One region of the Vibrio sabulosilitoris genome, then DNA from elsewhere that is predicted to be linked to it. Evidence: riboswitches for the same ligand, from Rfam matches in the RefSeq annotation. Region 1 holds a riboswitch; the other holds the start of a gene.
The links. Region 1 has a riboswitch for thiamine pyrophosphate ahead of thiC (phosphomethylpyrimidine synthase ThiC). Riboswitches for the same ligand answer to the same signal wherever they lie in the genome.

Region 2: it holds a riboswitch for thiamine pyrophosphate, as region 1 does, so the genes downstream of both, thiD (bifunctional hydroxymethylpyrimidine kinase/phosphomethylpyrimidine kinase) here and thiC (phosphomethylpyrimidine synthase ThiC) in region 1, are expected to answer to the same signal.

What each region holds. Positions count from the first base shown of each region.
Region 1 is NZ_AP029599.1:458,556-464,063, reverse strand. Features, by position in the region: gene thiC (phosphomethylpyrimidine synthase ThiC) at 1-1,203, opposite strand, end outside; TPP riboswitch at 1,318-1,417, opposite strand; gene crcB (fluoride efflux transporter CrcB) at 1,490-1,873, opposite strand; gene ACZ5R2_RS02305 (Hsp20 family protein) at 2,255-2,689, opposite strand; gene gyrB (DNA topoisomerase (ATP-hydrolyzing) subunit B) at 3,188-5,508, opposite strand, start outside.
Region 2 is NZ_AP029599.1:1,613,386-1,618,893, forward strand. Features, by position in the region: gene ACZ5R2_RS07705 (molybdopterin oxidoreductase family protein) at 1-2,522, shown strand, start outside; TPP riboswitch at 2,599-2,705, shown strand; gene thiD (bifunctional hydroxymethylpyrimidine kinase/phosphomethylpyrimidine kinase) at 2,821-3,663, shown strand; gene ACZ5R2_RS07715 (ABC transporter ATP-binding protein) at 3,653-4,408, shown strand; partial or broken gene ACZ5R2_RS07720 (ABC transporter permease) at 4,467-5,201, shown strand; gene ACZ5R2_RS07725 (ABC transporter substrate-binding protein) at 5,229-5,508, shown strand, end outside.

The sequences.
Region 1 (5,508 bases):
GTTGGCATCAGCAATCGAGCCTGGACGTAGGCCATCGCCCAGAGACAGCGCAACATCGTACTTGGCACAGATCTCACAGATCTCTTTAAAGTGGGTATAGAGGAAACTTTCTTGGTGGTGAGCAAGACACCACTTGGCGATGATCGAGCCACCACGAGAGACAATGCCGGTAACGCGCTTCGCTGTCATCGGGATATAGCGTAGCAATAGGCCCGCGTGAATAGTGAAGTAATCAACACCCTGTTCGGCTTGCTCGATTAAAGTATCGCGCATCACTTCCCAGTTAAGGTTTTCAGCAATCCCATTGACCTTCTCTAGCGCCTGATACATAGGCACAGTACCAATTGGCACTGGACTGTTACGCAGTATCCACTCACGCGTCTCATGAATATTGCGCCCAGTCGACAAGTCCATCACTGTGTCGCCGCCCCAACGGGTTGACCACACCAGCTTTTCGACCTCCTCCTCTATCGAAGAGCTGACTGATGAGTTACCAATATTGGCGTTGACCTTTACCAAGAAGTTACGACCGATGATCATCGGCTCAGATTCTGGGTGATTGATGTTAGATGGAATGATAGCACGCCCTTGAGCCACTTCTTGGCGGACAAATTCAGGGGTAATAGCTTGCGGTAAGTTAGCACCGAAATGCTGCCCAGGATGCTGCTGAGTCAGGACCTCATCGCGGTACTTAGCCCGTCCCATGTTCTCGCGAATGGCGATGAACTCCATCTCTGGCGTGATGATTCCCTGGCGCGCATAATGAAGCTGAGTGACGCACTGCCCAGCCTTTGCGCGGCGAATAGGTGGCAGATGACCATAGCGCAACTCGTCTAAACTCTCATCCTCTAGTCTTTGCTTGCTGTACACCGAGCTCACCTCATCGAGCAACTCGGTATCGCCCCGCTCCTCTATCCATGCCTGGCGCAGCTTAGGTAGGCCTCGGTAAAGATCGATTTGGTGCTCGGGATCGGTATAAACACCGGAGGTATCGTAGACTCGAATCGCCTCATTGGGCTCATAGATAGGGGCCTCTTTGGTTCCGCCAACTAGGGTGTCAGCCAAGGCGATCTCGCGCATAGGCACACGAACATCCGGTCTTGAGCCTTGAATATAAACCTTCGAGGAATTTGGGTAGGGCTCTACAGAGAGCGTATCAATAAACTGTTTTGCTTCCAGTCTTGCTTGTTTACGATTCGACATAGCATTCTTCCTTTGCTTGAAATGGAATGAAAATGCTTGGCGGATAGATGCGACAAGAGGGTCGAAAAGACGGTCGATGTCCTATCGAACGCTAGCGTGAGCGATGTAGATTGCAGCACGCTTGCTCTTGTTCCCTTCGCAGGTGTTAGCCTGATCAGGTTCAACGGATCCCGAATGAACGGTCTCAGCCAATGTGGCACTCCGACAAGTTTCAGCTCACTAAATCTGTGAGAACTCCGATTATAGGTAATTAGTGGTGACAAACCAATCGGATCAGAACAGATAATTAACTCTTAACCAGTAATTGAAAACCTAGCCAGGCAGCAGAAATGCTGAGCACAACATTAAGCAACACATTGAGCCCCATCTTGAAAAAAGCCCCCTGCTGCATCAGCAGGACATTATCCATTGAGAAGGTCGAAAAGGTCGTCAGAGCACCGAGAAAGCCCAAGCCAATAATTTGTCGCCATGGGTCAGTGGCTAGCATCTCGTTCTCAAAAGCGGCGATCAAGCAGCCCATCGCAAACGAACCGACCACATTGACGGTCAATGTGCCATAAGGAAATCCACGACCAAAAAGCTGTACACACAACTCAGAAACTAAATATCTAGAACAAGCACCAAATGCACCACCAAGTGCAATGAAGCCCAAAATGGAAAACTGACCCATGGTTTAACCCCAAAATTCGACCAAAATTAATGCTGATAAGTATACGTAACTGCCCACAAACAACAACAAAATGAAAAAGTTACAGTAGTCACTTTTTAGAGGCGAGAGGCGAGAGGCGAGAGGCGAGAGGCGAGAGGCGAGAGGCGAGAGGCGAGAGGCGAGAGGCGAGAGGCGAGAGGCGAGAGGCGAGAGGCGAGAGGCGAGAGGCGAGAGGCGAGAGGCGAGAGGCGAGAAAATTTTCCAACCCTAGCCACCACTGTCAAGTGCTCCACCACCTCGAGCGAAGCGTTCTCGCAGCAAAGCGATCTCGCCTCTCGATCTCTTTTTTTTGCAAAAAAAAAGAGCGCCATCTAGGCGCTCTCAATCTCAGATTGAAAAATCTTAGCCTTCAAGCAAGTTGTTGCCGTTGATGGCAATCTTGCGAGGCTTCATTGCTTCTGGGATCTCACGTTCTAGGTCTACGTGCAGTAGGCCGTTTTCCATGGTTGCACCGACGACCTTAACGTAATCTGCGAGTTGGAACTTACGCTCGAAGTCGCGCTCGGCGATGCCTTGGTAGACGTAGTTCTTACCCTCTTCGGCTTGACGCTCACCCTTAACCAGTAGCATATTTTCTTTTTGGGTGATCTCGAGTTGTGACTCGGCAAAGCCGGCTACTGCCATGGTGATGCGGTAGTGGTTTTCGTCTTTTTGCTCGATATTGTATGGAGGGTAACCGCCAGAAGTGTTTTTAGCTGAATTCGCTTCCATCATGTTAAACAGACGGTCAAAGCCAATTGCATTGCGGTATAGGGGTGTAAAATCAACAGTTCTCATCATGCTATCCTCTTAGTAAGCAATAGTCTTAGCCTCAAACGCCATTGATCGTGACTGTAAGTGATCAAATGACTGGCTAAGAGATCCTGGTTCATTCCACAGGCCGCTTATCGCCGACGCAGGGACATGAGTAGGGATCAAGGTTAAATTGTCAGCCAGCAGGGCTATCCTCATCAGAGCGATGCGCCGTTGGCGGGTTTGAGGCGGCCTATCTTCTATTCTCTAGCAAGATACCCTCTCCTCATAACAAGATATGTGGACACCAAAGCCCCCTTTCAAGTAATTTTCTTCAATTTTTTTTATTACCCGACTTTTCATAGCCTTAAACCCAACACACTGATGACTCAAAGGCTCTACCACTCAATTAACCTCAAGTGACGACCTCCTCGCTCCCCGAAGTGAAACGTCCCCGCACCTCGCCCCTAATTTCGTCGCCCCCAAAAAAAACAGCCACCGATTGTCGGTAGCTGTTTCTAATTTGGTTAAAGCTGGTGTCGACTAGACGTCAAGGTTAGCCACTTTCAGCGCGTTCTCTTCGATAAAGTTACGACGAGGCTCAACCTGATCGCCCATTAGCGTGGTGAATAGCTGGTCTGCACCAACCGCATCCTCGATCGTCACCTGCATCATACGACGAGTATCAGGGTCCATGGTGGTTTCCCACAGCTGATCTGGGTTCATCTCACCCAGACCTTTGTAGCGCTGCAGGCTTAGACCACGGCGTGACTCTTTGATTAGCCAGTTAAGCGCATCAACAAAGCTGCTGATAGCAAGAGTACGCTCGCCACGCTTGATGTAAGCACCCTCTTCAATCAAGCCATCAAGTGCCTCTGAAAGGTCTGCAAGCTTGCTGTACTCTTTCGAGTTGATGAAGTCGACAGACAGTACGTGCTCGTGCACCACACCGTGTGTACGTACAATCACCTTCGGCAGGTTTAGGCCTAGCTCAGCGTGCTGTTCAACCTCAACGCTGTACTGGCTTGCGCCGACTTCTTTCGCGTTTAGCTGATCGACTAACTGCTTGGTCCAAGCCTCAACCGCGCCAGCATCGTGACACTGCTCTGCCGTTAGACGTGGCGTGTAGATAAGCTCGTGCATCAATGCTTGTGGGTAGCGGCGGCTTATGCGATCCACCAGCTTGATACCTTTGTTGTACTGCTGAACCAGTTTCTCTAGCGCTTCACCCGCTAAGGCTGGTGCTTCTGGGTTAACATGCAGCGCTGCGTTATCGAGAGCCAGTGCAATCTGATACTGGTTCATCGCATCTTCATCTTTGATGTACTGCTCTTGCTTGCCCTTCTTCACTTTGTAAAGCGGTGGCTGAGCGATGTACACATAGCCGCGCTCAATAAGCTCAGGCATTTGACGGTAGAAGAAGGTCAACAGCAGCGTACGAATGTGCGAACCATCGACATCCGCATCGGTCATGATGATGATGTTATGGTAGCGCAGCTTATCTGGGTTGTACTCATCGCGGCCGATACCACAGCCTAGCGCGGTGATCAGAGTCGCGACTTCTTGTGAAGACAGCATCTTATCGAAGCGCGCCTTCTCAACGTTCAAGATCTTACCTTTCAGCGGTAGGATTGCCTGATTCTTACGGTTACGGCCTTGTTTTGCGGAGCCGCCTGCCGAGTCACCCTCCACTATGTACAGTTCAGACAGTGCAGGGTCTTTTTCCTGACAGTCAGCCAGCTTACCTGGCAGGCCAGCGAGATCGAGTGCGCCTTTACGACGGGTCATCTCACGCGCTTTACGCGCCGCTTCACGCGCACGTGCTGCGTCGATGATCTTGCTACAAACCGTTTTCGCTTCGGTTGGGTTCTCAGCGAGGAACTCGTTAAGCTTTTCACCCATCACCGACTCAACCGCCGACTTCACCTCAGATGAAACCAGCTTGTCTTTGGTTTGGCTTGAGAACTTAGGATCCGGTACCTTAACCGAGATAACTGCTGTTAGACCTTCGCGTGCATCATCACCCGAGGTAGAGGTCTTGGCTTTCTTCGAGAAGCCCTCTTTGTCCATAAACGAATTCAGCGTACGAGTCAGCGCCGCACGGAAGCCCGCTAGGTGAGTACCACCATCGCGCTGTGGAATGTTGTTAGTAAAACAGTAGATGTTCTCTTGGAAGCCATCGTTCCACTGCATCGCCACTTCTACCGCTATGCCATCTTCACGCTCAGCGTCAAAATGGAACACCTTCTCGATGATTGGTGTTTTATTGGTATTGAGGTGCTCAACAAACGCTTGGATACCACCTTCGTACATGAAGTGATCAGCCTTATCCTCTTCACGCTCATCTTTAAGCTTGATCGAAACGCCAGAGTTTAGGAACGATAGCTCGCGCAAGCGCTTAGCTAGAATATCGTAGTGAAACTCGGTGTTTGTGAAGGTCTGTTCACTTGGCCAAAAACGGATCTCAGTGCCCGTTTTGTCGGTGTCACCCACCACGCTCAATGGCGCTTTGGGTTCACCATGATGATAAGTTTGAGTATGGGTCTTACCGCCACGATGAATGGTCAATGTTACTTGCTTAGACAGGGCGTTTACTACCGAAACACCAACCCCGTGCAAACCACCGGATACCTTGTACGAGTTGTCATCGAACTTACCACCCGCGTGAAGTACCGTCATGATAACCTCAGCCGCAGAGACGTTCTCTTCCGGGTGCATCTCGGTTGGGATACCACGGCCATCATCGCGTACTGAGACAGAGTTATCCTCATGAATAGTCACAATGATGTCTTTACAGTGACCCGCCAACGCTTCATCAATTGAGTTATCCACCACCTCAAAAACCATATGGTGCAGACCGGTAC
Region 2 (5,508 bases), 1.2 Mb from region 1:
AAGAACCAGGATGGGTCAAGACAACTTGTGCGTATTGTGGGGTTGGCTGTGGCGTTGAAGCCCGCCCAACACTCTCTGGACAATTGGAGGTCAGGGGGGATAAATCTCACCCTGCCAACTACGGCAAGCTTTGCACCAAAGGGGCAGCACTGGGTGAGACGGTTATCCAAGATGGACGCTTGCTAACGCCAACTCTCACCAGTCAATCACCCCTCAATAGTAAAAATAGCAGACAATCAGTGTCTTGGCCTGAGGCGACCAGTCTGGTTGCCGAGCAATTTACTAAGGCGATAGCTCAGTACGGTCCTGAGTCAGTGGCCTTTTATGTCTCGGGTCAGCTATTGACTGAAGACTATTACGTGGCGAATAAGCTCCTCAAAGGCTTTATCGGCAGCGCGAATATCGACAGTAACTCTCGATTGTGTATGGCCTCATCTGTGGTTGGGCACAAGCGCGCCTTTGGCTCTGACACCGTACCCGGTTGCTATGAGGATTTGGAGCTGGCTGATCTGGTCGTGCTGGTGGGCTCGAACCTGGCGTGGTGTCATCCTGTGCTGTATCAGCGCCTTCGCGCGGCAAAACAAGCCAACTCAAAGCTTAAGATAGTGGTGATTGACCCGCGAAGAACTGCTACCTGTGAGCTGGCGGATGTTCACTTGCCGATCAACTCAGGCAGCGATGTGGCGTTGTTTAATGGATTGCTGGCCTATCTTTATCAGCACGATTACCTCGACAATGAGTTTCTGCGCCAACACACACAGCAGGCCGAAGCGGCGCTTGAGACCGCTTTAGATGAAGATAAGGTGGATCAGGTTACGGGTATCACTCCCGAGCAGCTTGAAGCCTTTTACCAACTGTTTGCCACTCACGATAAAGTGGTGACGGTGTACTCGCAAGGCGTCAATCAATCCACCAGCGGGGTGGATAAGGTAAACAGTATTATTAACTGCCACCTAGCGACTGGCCGGATCGGTCAGCCGGGGAGTGGGCCATTTTCGGTCACCGGTCAGCCCAATGCTATGGGCGGGCGTGAGGTCGGCGCGCTAGCAACTATGCTGTGTGGCCACCTTGAGTTTGATCAACCCGAGCACTTGGCCATGCTCAGTGACTATTGGGCCACCGATAACCTTGCCACTCGCCCAGGCCTTAAAGCCGTGGATATGTTTGATGCGATGACAGAGGGTAAAATCAAAGCGGTTTGGATCATGGCGACCAATCCGGCAGTGAGCTTGCCAGACTCGGACAAAGTGCGCGCAGCGCTCAAGGCTTGCCCCTTTGTGGTGGTCTCGGATTGCATTGAGGAGACAGAGACCACTGAGTTTGCTGATCTACTGCTGCCGGTACAAGGCTGGAGTGAGAAGTCGGGCACGGTGACGAACTCGGAACGCCGCATCTCGCGTCAGCGGCGCATACTGCCAAGCCCTGGCGAGGCCAAGCCTGATTGGTGGGTCATCAGCCAAGTCGGGCAAAAGCTCGGTTTTGAGCAGGCGTTTGATTATCTCCACGAGGGGGAGATCTTTGCAGAATACGCCAAGCTTACCACGCTCGGAAACCAACACTTTGAGCGTGATTTGTCACTGATTGGTTTAACCACGCTTGATGATCAGGGATACAGTGCGTTGACGCCCCAGCAGTGGCCGGTCAAAGCGTGGCAATCTGAGCCTGTTCAGCAAAGAATGTTCAGCGATGGTCGCTTTTATACCCCAAGCGGCAAAGCTCACTTGATCCCTGTGCGTTACCGCGCTCCTGTCAGCGTGGTTGATGACGAGTATCCGCTGCTGCTTAATACCGGCCGAACGCGTGACCAATGGCATACCATGACGCGCACCGGCCTGTCAGCCCAATTAGGGTCGTTTGATCCCGAGCCTTATGTTGCGATTCACCCCCAAACGGCGCGCGATTATCAGCTCAAAGCCGAAGGACTTGTGAGAGTGACCAGCCGCTACGGCAGCTGCCTTGCGCGGGCCAGGCTCACCACAGACCAAAATCTTGGCGAGATTTATGTGCCTATCCACTGGAATGGGGCAACGGCCAGCCAAGCAAAGCCGTGTAACTTGATTGCGCCGCATCACGATAGCCTGTCTGGTCAGCCTGAGTTTAAGCATACACCAGTGAGGGTGACTGGCTGCGTCTCACGTTGTCAGGCCTTGCTGTTATCACGACACACCGTAGCGCTGGATAAAGAGCACTATTGGGCAAGACAAAAGGTCGAGCGAGGCTATGCGTATCACATAGACTGCGCCGAGAACATTGAGGTGCTTGAGGGCTGGCTTAGTCAGGTGAAGCAGGGTGATGGTAAGGAGATCCGTTTCGACATGACGGCCGATGACGGGATGATTCGCTACGCGTTCATTCAAGCGGAGGAGATTCAGCAGCTCTTGGTTATCCAGCGTAAGCTGACTGCCTCGCAGCGCGAGCGCTACATCACTCTATTTAATAGTGTCTTTGATGCCACGGGTGAGCGGCAGTTCATGACCGAGGACTCTGCTTTAGACAATGGCGACCCTGCGCCGGATAAATAGTCGCCAAGCTCTCATTCCGTGATTTTCAAGTTGTAAAAAGAAGTGCATCACTGGGCGGTTGGCTGCTATGATGGGTGCCAGATAGTCGGGGGGCCAGAGTTTTAGTTTGGCTGAGATCGAAATTCGAGACCCGTAGAACCTGATTCAGTTAACACTGACGTAGGGAACTATTCGTACTTTGCCAACCTGCCAGCGATCTATTCTGGCTTGTTATCGAGCTCCGTTACTCAGGCGGTGCTGGTGTGCCAAGGTTCGTTTCCTGCGGTCAGTAATCACCTACGCCGTATTAGGAGTAACGATGGCACATTCTCAAGTGACACCCAAGCAAACCACACCTATTGTCCTTACCATTGCAGGCTCAGATAGCGGCGGCGGTGCCGGCATTCAAGCGGATATTAAAGCCATCTCGGCGACGGGCAGTTTTGCCTGCACGGCGATCACGGCGATCACTTCGCAAAACACCCAAGGCGTATCCGCCATTCTGCCTATTTCACTTGAGCATGTTGAGAGTCAGCTCGACGCCGTGTTTAGCGATCTGCATGTCGTGGCGGTGAAAATCGGTATGCTCGCCGACTCCAGTATCATCGAAACTGTGGCCCGAAAGCTTGAGCAGTATAAACCTCAATTCCTAGTTGTTGATCCTGTGATGGTGGCGACCAGTGGCGATCTACTGCTTGAGCAGTCAGCGATTAGCACGCTCAAACAAAAGCTCATTCCTATGGCGGATATTATCACGCCAAACTTGCCAGAGGGCGCGGCACTAACGGGTAAGCCAGTCCCTGAATCTGAAGATGACATGAATGCGATGATCACCGACTTGCGCGCACTTGGCGCAAAAGCGGTGCTGCTAAAGGGCGGTCACCTAGAGCAAGACGAGAACAGTAATGATCTACTGATCACCGCGGACAGCCATGAGTTGATTAGTGCCAAGCGCAGTGCAACCCAAAACACCCACGGCACTGGCTGTACCCTCTCTTCTGCCATTGCATCGTACTTGGCGCAGGGTAATAACCTTCGTAAGGCAGTAGGGCTGGGTAAGCAGTATATCTCTGAGGCGATTGCTCATGCCGATGAGCTCACTATCGGTCAGGGACACGGACCTGTGCACCACTTCTATCAAGGACATGCCGATGTGCGCTAATGCGCTTGGTATTGAGCTGAAAAACGCCGGTCTACGATATCGAGATAGCAGCAGTGCAACGCTTGCGCAGCTCGACATTGCCTTTCCTGCCGGTCAGTGGAGTGTGGTGCTAGGGCGCAGTGGCAGCGGCAAGACTACCATCTTGCGCTATCTTGCGGGCCTGCTTGATGACAAGGTTGATTGGCAAGGTGAGTTGCTCACCAGTGATACCCAATCACTCGACGGGCGTATTGCCTATATGGCCCAGCAAGACCTATTGCTGCCGTGGCTGAGTGTTATCGATAATGTGTGTTTGAGTCAGCGCTTTAGCCCGCCAATGAGCGGTAACCATGACCAAGAGCAAGCATTGTCACTGCTAGAAGCGGTGGGGTTGGCTGATTACGCCAACAGTATGCCTAACCAACTGTCTGGCGGGATGCGCCAGCGTGTGGCGTTGGCGAGAACACTGATGCAAGACCGACCTGTGGTGTTGATGGATGAGCCGTTCTCTGCACTCGATGCGGTCACTCGGCATAAACTGCAAACCTTGGCGGCGATGCTGCTAAAAGGTAAGACGGTGGTGTTGATCACCCACGATCCCCAAGAAGCGGTGCGCCTAGCCGAGCAACTGTACGTGCTTCAGGGCACACCCGCCAACGCTCAATCACTTGAGGTACCAACCAGCGCTATTCCACGCGACCTAGATGCGCAGTGCGCGGCGCTGCAACAGGCGATTTTAAATCAATTGGAGCGTGATTATGAGTGATATGTCCCAATACGACACGATTTCGCGTCATGTTGAACGCAGCGAATCCCGCAGTCACCCGATTTTTCGTCTGCTGGTAAGTACCGCAGTGATACTGGGGCTATGGCAAGCTTTAGTAGTGATATTTGAGCTGCCAAGCTTTATTCTGCCCGCGCCGATGCAGGTACTGAGTAAACTCATCGAGCGTTACGATGTGCTGCTGATGCACTCGTGGGTGACAGGGCAGGAGATTATACTGGGTCTATTGCTTGGTTTAACCATGGGCTTGCTATTTGCCCTGCAGATGCTGCTGTTTGAGCCAGTTAAGCGCTGGCTGTTGCCAGTCTTAATCGCTAGCCAAGCGGTACCAGTGTTTGCGATTGCACCCATCTTAATGCTGTGGCTTGGCTATGGGATCGCTTCTAAGGTCGTGATGGCCGCGATCATCATCTTCTTTCCGGTGACTACCTGCTGCTACGACGGGCTGCGTAATACCCCAACCGGTTACCTCGATTTGGCCAAAACCATGGATGCCTCGAAATGGCAGTTACTGCGTCATATCCAACTTCCCGCCGCGCTGCCAACACTCGCCTCTGGTGTGCGAGTCGCGGTAGTGATCGCGCCGATTGGTGCGGTCGTCGGCGAGTGGGTGGGCTCAAGCGCAGGCCTTGGTTATCTGATGCTGCAAGCCAACGCTCGCATGATCATTGATGAAATGTTTGCCGCGCTGTTTATCCTCGCGCTGCTCTCGATCAGTCTTTATTTCTTAACCGATAAACTCCTCAAAAAACTTATTCCCTGGGAAAACCAGTAAAGGATTCGACCTCAAAGGATACGCATAATGACTACGAAGAAACTACTTAGCGCGACGGCTCTGCTCACGACACTTTTATCGAGTGGCGCTATGGCAGCAGAGAAAAAACTGACACTGATGCTGGACTGGTTTGTAAACCCCAATCACGGACCTATCGTCATTGCTCAAGAGCGCGGCTACTTTAAACAGCAGGGACTAGAGATTGAGATTCAAGAGCCAGCAGATCCAAGCACACCAGCAAAACTAGTGGCAGCAGGCCGCGTCGATCTAGCGGTGTCTTATCAGCCGAGCTTGACGATTGATGTCG